DNA from 3 places in the Lysinibacillus sp. F12 genome. Region 2 is predicted to be linked to each of the others. Evidence: riboswitches for the same ligand, from Rfam matches in the RefSeq annotation. Region 2 holds a riboswitch; each other region holds the start of a gene.
What was found. A riboswitch is a leader RNA that binds a small molecule or an ion and turns the genes downstream of it on or off. The one in region 2 is predicted to bind S-adenosylmethionine.

Region 1: linked by a shared signal. The riboswitch ahead of AC3CH7_RS18195 (methionine ABC transporter ATP-binding protein) and the one ahead of AC3CH7_RS02115 (YezD family protein) in region 2 are both predicted to bind S-adenosylmethionine.
Region 3: linked by a shared signal. The riboswitch ahead of AC3CH7_RS21750 (MetQ/NlpA family ABC transporter substrate-binding protein) and the one ahead of AC3CH7_RS02115 (YezD family protein) in region 2 are both predicted to bind S-adenosylmethionine.

The regions. Positions count from the first base shown of each region.
Region 1 is NZ_JBYMLP010000004.1:72,955-78,870, forward strand. It holds gene AC3CH7_RS18185 (MetQ/NlpA family ABC transporter substrate-binding protein) at 422-1,273, opposite strand; gene AC3CH7_RS18190 (methionine ABC transporter permease) at 1,340-2,008, opposite strand; gene AC3CH7_RS18195 (methionine ABC transporter ATP-binding protein) at 1,998-3,026, opposite strand; SAM riboswitch class I at 3,110-3,213, opposite strand; gene AC3CH7_RS18200 (thioredoxin family protein) at 3,270-3,581, opposite strand; gene AC3CH7_RS18205 (toprim domain-containing protein) at 3,597-3,938, opposite strand; gene gcvH (glycine cleavage system protein GcvH) at 4,030-4,410, opposite strand; gene AC3CH7_RS18215 (arsenate reductase family protein) at 4,492-4,848, opposite strand; gene AC3CH7_RS18220 (acyl-CoA dehydrogenase family protein) at 5,035-5,916, opposite strand, start outside.
Region 2 is NZ_JBYMLP010000001.1:382,111-388,026, forward strand. It holds gene AC3CH7_RS02100 (cold-shock protein) at 1-151, shown strand, start outside; gene AC3CH7_RS02105 (VOC family protein) at 256-1,041, opposite strand; gene AC3CH7_RS02110 (flavin reductase family protein) at 1,200-1,685, shown strand; gene AC3CH7_RS02115 (YezD family protein) at 1,769-1,924, opposite strand; SAM riboswitch class I at 1,994-2,089, opposite strand; gene AC3CH7_RS02120 (DUF418 domain-containing protein) at 2,257-3,351, opposite strand; gene AC3CH7_RS02125 (TetR/AcrR family transcriptional regulator) at 3,341-3,937, opposite strand; gene AC3CH7_RS02130 (phosphopantothenoylcysteine decarboxylase domain-containing protein) at 4,040-4,714, opposite strand; gene AC3CH7_RS02135 (LysR family transcriptional regulator) at 4,789-5,667, opposite strand; gene AC3CH7_RS02140 (DMT family transporter) at 5,793-5,916, shown strand, end outside.
Region 3 is NZ_JBYMLP010000007.1:22,323-28,238, reverse strand. It holds gene AC3CH7_RS21770 (PucR family transcriptional regulator) at 1-1,278, shown strand, start outside; gene AC3CH7_RS21765 (carbon-nitrogen family hydrolase) at 1,326-2,120, opposite strand; gene AC3CH7_RS21760 (pyridoxal phosphate-dependent aminotransferase) at 2,217-3,380, shown strand; gene AC3CH7_RS21755 (PPC domain-containing DNA-binding protein) at 3,428-3,931, opposite strand; SAM riboswitch class I at 4,054-4,159, shown strand; gene AC3CH7_RS21750 (MetQ/NlpA family ABC transporter substrate-binding protein) at 4,249-5,079, shown strand; gene AC3CH7_RS21745 (methionine ABC transporter ATP-binding protein) at 5,184-5,916, shown strand, end outside.

The DNA of each region.
Region 1 (5,916 bases), on a different contig from region 2:
TAACTAAACAATTTCTAAATAATTTCTTTACTCACGAAAAAACACCTACTTTTTTTCACATACACAACAAAATAATTCATTAATTACTAAGATATTTAACAAATATATTCAGAGTCACTTATTAAGCGTAAACGAAAAAGATGCTAGGCAACACTGAAGAATGTTAATAAATAGGAATTAACATTTTTCCTTTTCAGGAAGTTGCTAAAAATCCCTCACAGCATTGGCTTTCACCGATACTGGAGGGATTAGACAAACATGTAGAATAGGGGATTATAGGAGCTTTTAAATACTTGATATAGCTATTTTTATTTCCACGGAAATCGACATCCTATCGATAATCACTATTAAAAGCAGGTAAGCAACCTCAAAAGAAAAGAGTACGTAAGTAACTCAATACTTACGTACCCTTTTTTGTAGATTATTGAACAGGTACTACTGCACCTTTCCATTCTTCTAAGATAAAGTCTTGGATTTCTTTAGAAGTTAATACTTCTAATAATGTTTTAATTTCAGGTCTTGTTTCATCTCCAGCACGTACTGCGATGATGTTAACGTATGGTGACTCTTTGTCTTCAAGAGAAATAGCATCTTCAATAGGGTTTAAGCCATTATCAATAGCAAAGTTAGAGTTGATAAGTACTGCGTCCCCTTCATTATTTTCGTACATTTGTACAAGCATTTCTGGTGCTGTATTCGCATCAAATTTAAAGTTTTTAGGATTCTCTTCTATATCCTTAATTTCTGCTGCTGTTTTATCAATACCATCTTTTAATTTAATTAAGCCCTTAGCTTCTAATAATGACAGCATACGACCGTGGTCTGATACCGAGTTAGAAAGTAAGATTGTTGCGCCTTCTGGAAGGTCTTCTAAAGACTTATACTTTTTAGAGTAAATACCAATTGGCTCAATATGAACACCACCAGCATTGACGAAATCATAGCCATTGTCTTTAATTTGCAACTCTAAATACGGAATATGTTGGAAGTAATTTGCATCCAGCTCTTTTGATTCTAAATCTTGGTTTGGTAGCACGTAGTCTGTATATGTTTCTACTTTAAGGTCAATACCTTTCTCAGCTAAAATCGGTTTTGCTTTATCTAAAATTACTGCATGTGGTGTATTAGAAGCTCCCACTGTTAAAGTAACGTTTTCTTTACTATCTGTTTTATCACCAGATGCTGCATTTGAATCCTCTTTTTTATCAGTACCGCAAGCTGCTAATGCTAGTACAAGTATTGATAAAAATAATCCTGTTAATAACTTTTTCATGTATGACACTCCCTTTATTTTAATGAAAATATGTTAGCGGTAAGAACCGGAATAACCTCAGTTTTATTAACGTTTATCAATTTTTTCTGTAATGAAATCACCTATCCATTGGATGATAAAGACTACTACTAAGATCAAAATAGTTGCCATTAATGTCACATCTTGGCGATTTCTTTGGAAACCGTCTAGGAAGGCTAAGTTCCCGAGACCCCCTGCACCGATTATCCCTGCCATTGCTGTATAACCGACAAGTGCTACAGCCGTAACAGTAATACCCGAAATGAGTGCTGGTAATGATTCAGGGATCAGTACTTTCCAAATAATTGTGGCTGTTTTAGCCCCCATTGAACGAGCTGCTTCAATAACACCCTTATCAATTTCTCGTAGCGCAATTAATACCATACGCGCATAGAACGGAGCCGCACCGATAATTAAAGCAGGTAAAGCAGCATTGGCTCCACGGATTGTACCAAGTAAAAACTTAGTAAATGGAATTAATAAAATAATTAACACGATAAATGGAATAGAACGGAATATATTAACGAGTGACCCTGTTAAAAAACTAACAATTTTATTAGCCCATAACTGATTCGGACTAGTTAAAAACAGAACAATCCCAATGGCTAACCCTAGAATAAATGTAATAACTGTTGAAATGGCCGTCATATATAATGTTTCATATGTAGCCTGCCACATGCTATCCCAGTCTACATTCGGAAAGAGATTAGTTAGCATCTGCAATCACCTCCGTTTGCACTTCCACTGTATTTAAATAGCTTAAGGCTTCAGTCACGTTTGCTTTCGACCCATCAATTTGCACAATGAGAGTACCATATGCACCATTTTTGGTTTGCGAAATATTCCCATGTACAATGCTTACTTCCACATCGAATTGCTTTACTAGATGTGAAATAACTGGCTGTTCTGTTTTTTCACCAACAAAAATCAATTTGACAAGTTGTCCAGTTGGATAATTTGCTTTGATTTGTTCTACTGTATCCTGTGTTTCCTTTGTATTGGTAATTTGCGCTACAAATTTCTTAGTAATGGCAGCCTGAGGAGCCTGGAAAACTTGCAATACTTCTCCACGCTCTACAATTTCGCCTGCCTCCATCACTGCTACACGATGACAAATCTTGCGGATGACATGCATTTCATGAGTAATGAGGACAATCGTTAACCCTAAACGTTCATTAATATCCACCAGTAAATCAAGAATGGCATCTGTTGTCTCAGGGTCTAGAGCAGATGTAGCCTCATCACATAGTAAAACCTCTGGATTATTGGCTAATGCTCGCGCAATCCCTACACGTTGCTTTTGTCCACCAGAGAGCTGTGATGGATATGCTTGATCACGACCTTCTAGGCCAACAAGTGCTATCAATTCCTTCACCCGTGCCTCACGTTGAGCTTTTGATACACCTGCGATTTCTAATGGGAAGGCAATGTTTTCTGCAACTGTTCGTGACCAAAGTAGGTTGAAATGTTGAAAAATCATACTAACCTTTTGTCTAGCTGCTCTAAGCTTTTGACCTTTAATCGATGAAAAAGCCTGATTGTTCACTGTTACTGTTCCTGTTGTTGGTTTCTCTAAGCCATTAAGTAAACGAATCATCGTACTTTTACCAGCGCCACTATAGCCGATAATGCCAAAAATTTCACCCTTATTAATAGTCAGGTTAACATCTTTGACTGCCGTTAATTCGCCATTTGCTGTTTTGTATTTCTTCGTTATATTTTGAAGCTGTATCATAGCGAATACTCCTTTTCTTATATAAAAAAACCCCTCCACTTATAGACAAGTAGAAGGGGTCACGTATTATACGTTGAACCGTTCTCTCATCTTTCAAAGAAAAATCTTTGGGTGATTTGGCACCTTTTCACTATGTGATGGTTGCCGGGCTTCATAGGGCACTTCCCTCCGCCGCTCTTCATAAGAGTTCGATATATTTAATGTTTTAGTAATATATTTGTTACTTTACCACGCTAATAAAGTTCAGTCAATTGATTTTTTTAACAATTCGTACAAAAAAGGTACGGATTGAAAAGCATAAATCTTTTCTGTCACTTTGCCACCGTCACAAACAAGTAAGCACGGAACGCTTTCAATTTGATGCTCAAAAGCAATTTGCTCCAAAAAATTAATATTTGCTTTCCCTAGCTTTAGGTGAGGTAATAGTTGTTCTACAATTGACATCATTTTCGATGCCACTGCACAAGTACCGCACATCGGTGTATATAAATAAAACGCAGCTTTTTCTCCGGACTGTAATGCCGTTTCCCACTGCTCTTTCGACCATTCTTCCATTTAGTTCACGCAACCTTACAAAATATATTCATTATGGATTGAGAAATGCGCACGAAGTAAAATCATGGCTAACACTTTTCTAGGTGTCGTTTCTACTTCCTTATATGTTGGCATTGTCCGTAAATGCTCCGCTTCAGGATAATGTCTGTCCATTAATGCACGTAGCTTATCGCCTGAAGTATCGGCATCAAAAAAGGTAAATAGCTCATAGCCCTCATAGGGATCGATTAGCTCTTCTAATTGATGCACACCAATTGTTCCATTCGTACATAGTATTGTAACATTCTCGTTTAAAATTGGCTCAATTTGTAGCTTATCTGAGCGTCCTTCTACTATCAAGCATTTCCCATCGAACATTACGCCACCTCCATTTAGACATTCCCACTTATACGTTATTATATAATAAAAAACGCCGGTAGTTTCCGACGTTTTTTGATTATGGCTTGTCTTATTCTGCTGTCATCTCTTCGTATTGTTCTGCTGTCATAAGTTTATCAACTTCTGATGCATCAGCAGGCTCTACGACGATCATCCATGCTTTTTCATATGGTGATTCATTAACGAATTCTGGGCTATCTTCTAAATCTGCATTAACTTCAACTACAGTACCTGAGATTGGTGCATATAATTCAGAAACAGTTTTTACTGATTCTACGCTACCGAATGGATCATCCGTTTTGATTTCATCGCCAACTTGTGGAAGCTCAACGAAAACGATATCTCCTAATTCAGATTGTGCGAAGTGCGTAATACCAATACGTACTTTTCCATCTTCTACTTTAACCCATTCATGCTCTTCAGAGTAACGTAAGTCTTTCGGTGTGCTCATGCAAAAAACCCCTCCATAATTATGTAATATATTCACTTTCAGTGTGCCATACTTCTCCTATAAAAACAAGAATAAAAACGGCTATATCCAAGCTTGCTCAAAATCAGATTCTTTAAACCCTAAAGTTACTTTTTTTCCATCTGTTACGAGTGGACGTTTTATTAACATCCCATCCGAAGCAAGTAGCTCAAGCTGTTCTTCCTCAGTCATATCAGCTAGCTTGTCCTTCAAACCAAGGTCACGATATTTCATGCCTGAAGTATTAAAAAACTTCTTCAAAGGAAGACCACTGACTTGCCATAAAGCTGTTATTTCATCCTTTGTTGGCGGCTGCTCTACGATATGTACCTCTTCATAGGAAACGTCATGATCATTTAACCACTTTTGCGCTTTTTTACATGTTGTACATTTGGGATAATGGAAAAATTGAATCGTCATTAAAATGCTCCTTTGCTGTCTTTTTCTGTAGTATACCATCATAATCATCGAGAATGGTGGAACTTCGCTCATTTCCGTAAGTCTATCCATCCATTTTGTATTTTTATCCGTTACTTTGACAAATAATTTATTTGGCACAATAAAAAACTAGCTACCCACTTACGGATAGCTAGCATTTTCCTACGATTAAACGATATATTTTTCTGCTTCAATTAATTTCACAGATGCTTCACGTTTCTTCGTAATGAGGTTGTATGGATTATTACGTGTTAATTTACGTAATGCAGATAATGTCATACGTGCTGCATCACCATCTGCGGAAGCCAGAATTGTATCTTTTGCTTCTTTTTCGATTTCTGCAAATGCTTCTTGGCAGAAAATTTGAGTGTATAGCAATTTTTGATGTGCTTTTTCAACGCCATCACGAGCAATCGCTTTTTCTGTGCGTAATACAGCTGATTCCATTGCAAATAATTGATTAGCGATATTAGCAATATTCACTAATACTTCTTGCTCTTGATCAAGCTTCGCACCAAAGCGTTGTGCGGCTAAGCCTGCAGCTAATACAGCAATCTTCTTGGCATTTTTCACTAAGTATTTTTCCTGAGCTAGTGGTTCAGTGCCGATATCCTCTGGCATTAGCATTAGAAGCTCTTGCTGTAAATTTTGCGCAACCTGTAATAATGGCAGCTCACCTTTTAGTGCCTTTTTCATAAATGTACCTGGTACAATCATGCGATTAATTTCATTTGTACCTTCAAAAATTCGATTAATACGAGAATCACGGTATATACGCTCTACCTCATATTCAGCCATAAAGCCATAACCGCCGTGTAATTGTACAGCTTCATCTGCAATATAATCTAATGTTTCTGATCCAAATACTTTAGCAATGGAGCATTCAATCGCATATTCAGCGATAGCACCTGCAATCACTTTTCCTTCCTTTTGCTCCTCTGGGCTTAGCTGGCTTAAACGGTCTTCAAATAAACCCACAGTACGATAGTTTAATGACTCTGATGCATACAAATGAGAAGCCATTGTTGATAATTTTTCTTTTGTTAGGTT
Region 2 (5,916 bases):
TATTGAATGTGATGATGGAGAAGATGTATTTGTACATTTTACGGGCATCCAGGAGGAAGGCTTCCGTACACTTGAAGAAGGTCAAAAGGTTTCATTTGATGTTGTGGAAGGCAATCGCGGCCCGCAAGCATCAAATGTTGTAAAATTATAAGCTAGGAAACTGAAGGTGGATGAAATATTTAAAAATAGTTCAATCCGCTTTTTGACATGTTTACACATAAAAATCCACTTCAACGATTGAAGTGGATTTTTAATTTATCTATTAATCCAATAAAAAGCACCTGGACAAACTAATGTTTCCTTGGTTCTGTGTGGATCGTTCAATGTTACACCGATAGGCCCTTCTTTTAAATGCCCGAGCGTCATGCTAGATGCTGCCGCTTCCTCATAAAAATCCAAGCGCATATTCGGTAGCTGTAGAGACACAAACTGCTCATGCTGCACAAACTTGGGTAGCTGTAATACCTTCTGCCAAAGCTGCACCGTCTTCTCCACATCCCTGACATAAAACTGAATCGATTCCATGGTAATAGCTTGCGTTTCATCAATCGCGCCACTAGCTTTTAATTGAGCAAGACGTTTCTCATCTTCATCTGCCCATTCAATTAAGAATGGGAAATCCAATGCAAGGTCAGCCCTGCCAAAATGCAATAGCTTCCATTCGATTATCGTGCCATCTGGTCTTGTTCGACTACAAGCATCGGGACCATATACATCAAAGCCCAATGCACGCAATCGTTGACCCTCTTCTTCAATATTTTGGGTGCGCAAGGCAATTCGTGAAAATCCTTGGCGCTCATGATTACGTTTAAACGTATAATGTAGGGAATATGGGTACTGGGCCGCTTGCTCAAATAAATCACGATCATAAATAGCGATTTGTTCAATATAGCTTAAGCCAAAGTAGCTTAGCGTATTGTAAGTCCCCCACATCGTGTGTTGACCACCGTTCACTGTATGGACATTTCGTTTATTGAAGAAAACCTTTATATTTTCCGGAGATTCTACTTGATGTACCAGATGATCAAAATATAAAGTCATGGCAATTCCCCTTTCTTTCCCCCATTAGCTTTACCTAGATGTGTAATTGATTTAATATTTACTTAAGAAAAGGAGTTACTAGCTGGTATGAAAAAAAGTGCAATTTCCCTACTAACTCCGTTAACTAATTTATTACTCACTATAAAGAGGTGATTTGAATGACAGATCATGTAGCTGCTTTTAAATTGGCATTAGGTAACTATCCTACAGGTGTAACGGTTGTTACAGCATGTCATGAAACGAATCCAATTGGCTTAACCGTCAATTCTTTTGCATCTGTTTCCATTGACCCACTACTTATTTTATGGTCACTGGATAAAAAATCTCAGCTCCATCCTTATTTTATGGGTGCTGGAAAATTCGCTGTTAATATTTTAGCGAGTGATCAAGAGCATTTATGTACATTATTTGCAAGTAAAGTCCCAGATCGCTTTGCTCAGGCAAAATGGTCTACTTCATCATTTGGGCTACCGATTTTACATGATACAGCAGCTATTTTACAATGTAAATCATTTCAACAGATAGATGCTGGCGATCATACTATTTTTATTGGGCAAGTACTAGATATTACAAATTCTCAAAAGGAACCGCTTCTCTACCATCGCCGTCATATCGGTCAGATTCCAAAAAGCTTTTATAGCTAATTCTCATAAAAAAAGGGCCACTTGTAAGCAACGGAAACCATGCTTATTGGTGGCCTTTTCACATCGTTCATCTGAAATGATCTTTATTTCTTTTGTGGAAATCTCTGCTTTTCAAGCCTATTAATTTGAACAATTACACCATCCTGAATCGTAATATGCACTTCACCAAATTCAAGATTTTGAATGGCCTTTGCAATAGCCTCTAATTTCTTATCTTCTACCTTTGTCGACTGAGCCATACGATACACCCCTTCTTTCTGATTCTTGTTGTACAAAAGAGGCCAATGCATCAAGCTAATTGATAGCCCCTCCTATCTCTCAGATACATCTGTTGGATTTGGCACCTATTTTTTCGGTTGCCGAGGCTTCATTGGGCCAGGTCCCTCCACCTCTCTCGATAAGAGTACTGCGTTTCTTGAAAATAATTCTATAATTCTGTTATACGATTGTCAATATAAAATATTAGAAAACCTAGCTGAATACTTTGTAATGTGTATTTTAGATTAGAAAACTGCCTATACCTAAAGTATTTTATGCCTAATCAGTAAGAAATAGATGGCTATCTACTAATTTATTTCGAACTCCATTTCCTCATCAAGGATTCAAGTGGACCGCGATGATGTTTAGCTCTCCACCAAACAGAAGTAAACACACATCCTAAAAAGTAACAGCAGGCATACAGCATGGAAAAAGCAAGCGTTTGATTCTCCAGCTTTTGGCAAACAATTAGTATCCCAATCCCTATAAAAACATGGCCAACATAATGGGTTAAAGACATTTGCCCGGTTAAGATGAAAGCTTCAATGACTTTATTTTTACATGTCTCTACAAGATAGATGGAGCCTACAATGAGGACTATAGCCGAAGCCGAATTAGATAGGACATACATCATATTTGGTGGAATCGGTCCCGTATCAAATAAATACAATGCACTCTCTACATCTAATAAATGGATGGTTGTTGTTATCTTAATAAATAATGTTGAAAAAGTCTCAGTCATTATGACTAGCAATAAACCTGTCACTAGTAAGATTTTTCTTATAGTACGATTTGTTAAATCTAATGTGCCGATTAACATCCCCATCAGAAAGAAGCAAATCCAGGGGAATAGTGGGTGATAGCCATTAAACATCAAATTTCTTATAAATCCTGCTGGTGTCCAAAAATCAAGATACTCTAGTAAGACATATGTTGGATGCCAACCAGCAAGGTAATTAAATTGAATTTGAAGCCATTGTGAAAGGATGAGGATAGCACCTATGATGAAGATCATCATTTTCTTGGATTGCGCAATCAGACATGCGGCCACAAACATATACACGCCATAATAATGTAATATATCTCCTGTCCAGCCGATCACATATAATATTAGCCCAATCGTAAATAACAAAAACGACCTTTTCCATAAAGTAAGTCGATTCTGACGAAGAAGCAGTGGGTCCTTAGTCTCTCTAGCCTGACGAGTCATTAAAGCTATCCCTATTCCTGCTAACATGACAAATACAGCGGAAGCACGCCCCTCGAAAAGATTTTGTAAGGTAATCATCCATGCTGAACCATTCGTTGTAGAACCTGTTATGACTCCAAAATTTACAATGAACATCCCTAGCATGGCGAGAGCTCTTGCAAAATCAAGACCTTCAATGCGCCGATTGTTATTGATCATTTTTGTCCCCTTGGATAACGCTATGTACTGCCTCCTTCCAAATAGCTCTATAGTTCAATTGGTTGCCTGTTAACATGAAATTACCGATATTATCATAAACCAGGGCTAGCATCTGTGCCTTTGCTTCTATATGGGGAGTATCCTCTAGCACCCCTAGCTTCACGCCATATCGTAGGACTTCAACAAAGCTTGTTAAAAAGCTAGTTTCTAGCTCCACTAATTGTTTCTTATAGTTTTCATCGCGAGCTGCTAATAGTACATATTGATTAAATATTTTATTAAAATAAGGATCCTTCCCCTGCGCTTCAATAGACTTATAGCCTAGCTCGAGTAATTTCTCCTTGAAATTCGTATGAGAAAGCTCCTTATAATTCACAGCGATATCCTGTTGAATTTCTTTATACAGTGCATCAAATAAGTAAGAAATTAATTGATCCTTTGATTGAAAATAATAGTAAATGGCTGGTTTTGATATACCGACCTCTGCAGCAATCATTGCTAAACTTGTTTTTTCAAACCCTTTAGTTGCAAACATCACATAAGCCACATCTATGATTTTTTGAAAAGTTTGTTCTTTATTCCCCATTATAATCCTCCTTTTTTACCGACCGTTAAGTAAATAATAAATGATACTCCGCTTTTAAACAAGAAAAAACTGTGTAGAAATATTTCTCTACACAGTTCATATTTATTGATTTTGCAAATACAGCATTAAAGCTTCGGCTGTTTTTTGCTTGCCCATTACTTTAGTTGGCTGTCCATCAGCAGGTACAATCCAATGGGGCTCGTCCCCGCCATATAAAGACTGAGAGCTATTGGCTACCATTAATTGAGCATGGGCTGTTTCCATTCGCAGTCGTGCACGTGCTAACAAAAACTCCTCGTCATTGGTTGCTTCTAGCTTAAACCCTACTAACGTCACATTTGGTTGCCAGCCCTTGATTTGTCCTAAGACTTTCGGCGCCTTTTTAAAATGAATAATAGGTGGCTCATCGGAAGGCATTTTCCCTGCTTCCTCCATCAAGTTGCCCGATTGATCATACACTTTATCAATGACCCAATCGGAGCCAGCAGCAGCCATAATCACAATATCAACATGTTCTTGTTGGACAGCATGACGAACTTTTTCTCCTAAATCGTCAATGCCCTCAAATTTAATCAATTTCATTTGATCGTGATTCACTGGAAGCTGTGCAAAATAGCCATGCATATATACTACATTAGCACCAGCAGCGAGTGCCGCCTCCGCTAAATAACAGCCCATTGTCCCTTTTGATAAATTCGTGTGCCCTCGTACACGATCCCATTTTTCAAGTGTTCCCCCACTTGTAATGAGTACGGTTTTACCTTGTAATGTCCCCATCCACTCACCTATTTTCTAAAATATATACACCTACTATTTTACCGTAATGCACGGATAGGCTTCAATAGATTCCATCAGACTGCACTTTTTTGTTCCATCAGCCATGCACTTAAAATCTCCGCAAATTTCTTTGTTACAGGTGATGCATTATGCTTCATGGCAATTCCGATTGTACGGTAGGCACCTTGCTTTAGTGGAATTGCTTTTAATGTAGGCGGCAAATTTTGAATGACCAATTGTGGTAAAATACTGATTCCTAGTTGATGAGAAATCATAGAAACAATACCTACCTCCTCTGAAAGTTCAAAGCGAATATTTGGCTTCACATGATATTGTTCCAACAACACTTTGACATCATTGGTCCCTTTATAGGAAGTCATAATAAAAGGCATATCTTCCAAATCAACAATATCTATCTCTGACTTATTAAATAGTGGGCTTTTATCTGAAACGATACATAATAAGGGATCCTGCTGTAATTCTGTATATTGATATTGCTCAGATTTTTGACCATTTAAAAATCCTGCCTCAATTTCCCCACTAAGTAACCATTGTTCAATTTCGTAATAATCTCCCTCGCGTAATTCCACCTGTATTCCAGGAAACTGATTGTCCATAATCCTAATAATTTCTGGCATCCAATTAGAAGATATACTTGAAATAACGCCAATACGGACGTTTCCTCTTGTCACTCCATGAATATGAGCTGCCTCTTGTTGCAATAATTCCTGTGCGTCTAAAACCTGACGCATTGCCCTTAGCATTGTTTGCCCCTCACTCGTTAGGGTGACACCGGCTCTACTTCGATGTATTAAGGCAAACCCAAATTCTTTTTCTAAACTTGATACGGCATGACTGACAGCAGACTGAGTTAATCCTAGTGCATCTGCTGCTTTTGTAAAGCTTGCGACTTCTGCTACCTTTGTTAAAATCTCATATTTTACTAAGCTCATCGGCATTCCCTCTACATACATGAATTTTTTTAATCCTAATCATTATAAACATTCGTTTTACTAATCTCAATACAACATATATAGTAATTTTTAGTATACAAACTGTTTTAGTACACAGATGGTAGGTGAACATATTGAGTATCCAAGGAAAAGCAAATGTATTGATGGTTATTGTCACAATGTTTTGGGGACTATCTTATACCTTTATGGTCATGGGGCTTGAAACATTGGCTGTTTATAATGTGGTGG
Region 3 (5,916 bases), on a different contig from region 2:
ATACTTGCTATTGCAAATCGTCATCAGTTCCCGATTATTGTTTTTCATGAAGCGGTTCCTTTTGTTCGCATTACACAGGATTTACATAGTCAAATTATAAATCAGCAGTATTTAATGGTTTCGACACTAGAATCCTACTCACAAACTTTAAATAAAAATACGGTGTTAGGACAAAATACGGAAGACATCTTACAAAATATGTATATCGAATTAAAAACACAAATTATGTTTTCTATTAAGGGACGGGAACCCGTCTTATATCCTAATATGACTAAAAGTAAACGTCAGCAATTATTAGCATTGAATAAATATGCTCAGCAATTTAAACATGAGCCCATCTATATTTTTGATCAGCATTATGCAGATTTAACCTTATTCCGTGAAGATGGTCTATTTTCAGAGTTTGAATTATTAATTTTAGACCGTACAGCAACAGCATTAGCACAATTATTAATGCGAGAGTTCTATATTGAGGAGAAAAAGAATATTGAGGACGCCTCAATTTTAGCTGATTGGATCGACCAAAAGCTATCCAAGGAAGAAATCTATAAATTTATCGTTTCCCACTATACCAACTTTTCACAATCTAGTGGCGTTGTCTTTATTTTGGCCACTCCTAGTACAGTCATGAAAGCGCAGGAGGATATTGTCTATAGTAAACTTTATTACCGTAATCTCTTTGAACAGCATGGCTTTATCCCGTTTTTATTCGAAAGAAAAAGCTATGTCATTTTTATTTTACTTCATGCCAAAGATTGTCGAGCGATTCGTGAAATACTAAATAGCATCTTCACCTCGCTTCCTAAAACTGAATTTTATAAAAAACAGCAAACTCAAGAGTTTCAAATAGCAGTTGGTAAAGTTGTTGCAGATGTACAAGATATCTTCAAAAGCTATCAAACTGCTTTAGAAACATTATATATTTGCCGCAAGGTGCAAGCTTCATCATTCTTTTACGACGATTTGCATTTGTATCATTTAATCTATAAATTACAAATGCAGGTGAATTTAAAGGAAGTTATAAATGACTATTTACAGCCAGTTATTGAGTATGATGAAAAATATAACAGCAAGCTCCTTGAAACATTACAAGTCTATTTACAATCAAACGGCTCCAAGCAGCAAACGGCTAACCAATTGTTTATTGTTCGTCAAACACTGTATCACCGCTTAAAAAAGCTTGAAAGTTTACTCGGAGAAAATTTCATGAAGGGTCATAATCGCATCACTCTAGAATTTATGCTCCTTGCAAACTCCTTAATTGATGACAAGAGTTAAAAAATAGGCACGTTCAAGAGGCCTCTCCCCTTCAACGTGCCATCTCATTATCCTTTCACCACAACATCTTGATAAAGTCCTGGTCGACGATCATCGTATACAGGAATTCTTCCACGTACTTCATCAACTATGGAGAAATCTACATCAATTACTGCAACTTCCTCGTCTTCAGCACCAACCCAAAGCACTTCACCCCATGGCTGAATAATCATCGATTGCCCATTAAAGTTTTCTACTTTTCTCGAAATACGGTTAACTGCTATAACAAAGCATTGGTTTTCAATCGCTCGCGCTTGCAGCAATGTTTTCCAATGATCAATTCTAGGTGTCGGCCATTGAGCTGGTACAAACAGCACCTTCGCTCCTTGGAGGGCATGTGCACGTAACCACTCAGGGAAACGAATATCATAGCAAATGACACCAGCCGCTTCAATTGGTCCTAGCGCAAATCGATTCATATCATCTCCAGCCTCTAAATAAAGATGCTCGTCCATTAAACGAAAAAGATGTGCCTTGCTATATTCCCCAACAAGTACTCCATTGTTATCAAATGTATACATCGTATTGTAAAACTTGTCGTCCTTTTTTGTGGAAACGGAGCCACCGACAATATGTACACTAAGCTCCTTCGCTAAGTTAGCTAAAAATACTTTTGAACGCTCACCATTGACATCCGCCAATTCTGGTAGTTTCTCCAATGCGTAGCCTGTATTCCACATTTCCGGTAGCACAATAATTTCTGCCCCTAGTTTTGCTGCTTCACGAATCTTGTCCTCCGCCCGTATAAAATTTTCTTCTACTTTGCCGAAGCCAATGTTTAACTGAATACAACCGATTTTCATAATAATTCCTCCTATAGACAATTAACAAAAAAAGTAATACTATTTGCTTCATATTCTTTAATAATAATTATTATATTCTGAAAAAGGTGATCATGCATGGAATTCTCGAAAAAACTACAGCAATTACCCACTCAATTTTTTGCGGCGCTTGTCCAAAAAGTAAACAATGCCTTGGAAGAAGGACGCGATGTGATTAATCTTGGTCAAGGAAATCCCGACCAGCCTACGCCTACTCATATTATTCAAGCATTACAGGGAGCAGCTGAAAATCCTCAAAACCACAAATATTCGCCATTTCGTGGTATCGCCGAACTACGTCAAGCGGCTGCCGACTTTTATAAACGGGAATATGATGTGGAGATTAATCCCGATACTGAAGTAGCGATTCTTGGTGGCACAAAAATTGGTCTTGTTGAGCTACCTTTGGCTGTGTTAAATCCAGGGGATACAATGCTATTACCAGACCCTGGCTATCCAGACTACTTATCAGGTGTTGTATTAGGTGATGTAAATTTTGAAGTGTTGCCACTTTTTGCTGAGAATCATTTCTTACCTGATTATGATGCCCTACCTAAAGAAGTTAAGGAAAAGGCCAAGTTACTGTACTTAAATTACCCAAATAATCCTACGGGTGGTACAGCAACACTTGAATTTTTTGAAGAAACTGTTCGCTTTGCTAAGGAGCATAATATCATCGTATCACATGATTTTGCATATGGTGCAATTGGATTTGATGGCAATAAGCCTATTAGCTTTTTACAGGCCAATGGCGCAAAAGAAGTTGGAATCGAAATGTACACATTATCAAAAACTTATAATATGGCAGGTTGGCGTATAGGCTTTGCTGTTGGTAATGCTGATTTAATTGCTGCGATTAATCTTATTCAGGATCATTTGTTTTGTAGTCAATTTCCAGCTATTCAACAAGCAGCAGCTATTGCCCTTACAGCTTCACAGGAATGTGCAGATGAGCTAAGAGCTACCTATGAGCGTCGTCGAAATGTTCTAATCGAAGAAGCGCATAGAATTGGCTGGCAAGTAACAGCACCAAAAGGCTCCTTCTTTGCCTGGCTCCCTGTCCCATTAGGTTTTACAAGCGAACAATTCGCCGATATATTGCTCGACAAAGCTGATATTGCAGTAGCCGCAGGTAATGGCTTTGGTCAATATGGGGAAGGCTATGTGCGTATTGGCTTGCTTGTAAGCGAGGAACGTTTACGAGAGGCCATCCAAAGAATTGAGCAATTGAAATTATTTTAACATGTAACCATATAGAGTCCTGTAGCTTTCACTAGCTACAGGACTTACTATTTTTCAATTTTCCTTGGAAAATCTAACACATGTTCTAATGGATAAAATTGTACGTGACCTGTTTCATCATCCATCTGACGGATATGCTGAATGCCTTGCACTTCTGCCAGTACTACATCTGCTGTTATGACGATATTTCCGCCCTTTATAAAATGACCGCCTGAAACCACTCCCCATTGATCACTCATGGAACCATGGAAATGCGTTTCATATCCTGCATCACGCTTACAAACCACTCCTGAACCTTGGATAAACTCGAGTGGCCCCTCTTTCTCTACCACATCACTAAATCGAACTTTAATGTGGGAGGTTTCATCGGGTACTAAATAAACAAAGCTACTTTTTTGAAAACTACCAATACAACTAATAATGGTTGCTGAATCAATATTATTCTCTTCACAAAGTGCCTCTATTCCTTCAATGATGTCTGTCCCCATGAGAAGACGTGCACTAATCACCTTACCAAATGAACCTATGCCATAATTAACTCTTACTGGCATTCTTCCCCCTCCTTCGCGACAAAATATTATAACAATATAAAAAATTTCAAAAATATTTATTGACTTACTATACCCTATAAATTATATTAGTTCTATCGGAAATACAAAAATATAATATGAATCTCTTATCAAGAGTAGCTGAGGGACTGGCCCTATGAAGCTCGGCAACCTCCTTTTATGAAGGAAGGTGCTAAATCCTGCAAACGAAATTCGTTTGATAGATAAGAGAGGACTTTTTTTCATGAGCCTCTCTTAATTTATAAGAGAGTTTTTTTATTTTCAAAAAACCGATAAAACAATTTTTGGAGGTAGTTTTCATGAAGAAGAAAAATAAATTTTTAGTAGGTTTAGCAAGTCTTACATTAGTAGCAGCACTAGCGGGCTGTGGCTCTAAAGAAGATAGTACAGGAAAAAGCGACGCTATCGATGAAAATAAAATTGTCGTGGGTGTCACTTCAGGACCTCATGAGCAAATTGCAGAGGTAGCTGCTAAAGTCGCAAAGGAAAAGGGGCTAGAAGTAGAACTAAAATCTTTTTCTGATTATGTTTTACCCAATACATCCTTAGCTGAAGGAGATCTTGATGCAAACAGCTATCAGCATAAACCTTTCCTCGATACTTTTAATAAAGATCACGATACAGATTTAGTACCAGTTGGCAAAACAATTTTAAATCCTATGGGGATTTACTCTGAAAAATATAAATCATTGGATGACGTTCCTGAAGGCGCAACATTTGGCTTACCGAATGACCCAACAAATGGAGCGCGAGCTCTCTTTGTTTTACAAGAGGCAGGCTATATTAAATTAAAAGATGGAGCGGACTTAACAGCATCTGTTCGTGACGTGGAAGAAAACAAAAAGAATTTAAAATTCATAGAATTAGAAGCCGCACAAATTCCTAAGCAGCTTAGTGAAGTAGATGTAGCTGCTATTAATACGAACTTTGCGCTGGAAGCTGGCATTAATCCACAAGAGGACTCTATTCTTTTAGAATCTACTGACTCTCCATATGTGAACTACATTGTCGTTCGTGCTGAAAATGAAAATGACCCAACAATTAAAAAATTCGTTGAGGCTTACCAGTCTGATGAAGTGCGCCAATTCATTGAAGAGGAATTCAAAGGTTCTGTAATCCCTATCTGGTAATACATGCCAAAAGCTGATATAAGGCTGAGAATCTGCCAATTGTCCACTATGGAAATCGCGCAGATTCTTGCTTTTTAGAAGCTAAGAAAGGAGCAAGTAATCTGATGATTCAATTACAAAATATATCAAAAGAATATAAGACGAAAAAAGGCAGTATTAAGGCAGTGGACGGAATTAATCTTCATGTAAAAAAAGGACAAATTCATGGTGTAATTGGGTATAGTGGTGCCGGTAAAAGTACGCTTATTCGTTGTGTTAATTTACTAGAGCGTCCCTCAGCAGGCAAGGTTTTGATTGATAATGTGGATATTACTACCCTTTCACTTCATGACTTACGTCAAACACGGCAAAAGATTGGCATGATTTTTCAACATTTTAATCTCTTAAAGACAGCAACAGTTTATAACAATATTGCGGTTCCCTTAAAGCTACTTGGTTATAACGAAACAGAAGTCCAAAATCGTGTGGCTAAATATGCCGAAATTGTAGGTTTAACAGAAAAGCTAGATAGCTACCCCAATCAGCTTTCAGGTGGACAAAAGCAACGTGTCGCAATTGCACGCGCTCTAGCGCAAGAGCCAGAGATTTTACTTAGTGATGAAGCAACAAGTGCCCTTGATCCTGAAACGACAGAGGCCATTCTTGAACTATTGTTAAAAATTAATCGTGAATTAGGAATTACAATCCTACTGATTACACATGAAATGAATGTTATTCAGAAAATATGTGATGAGGTATCTGTTCTAGAGGCCGGGAAAGTAGTTGAATTTGGTACGGCTATTGAGCTCTTTGCAAAGCCCCAACACCCTACTACAAGAAAGTTTTTAAGTACCATTT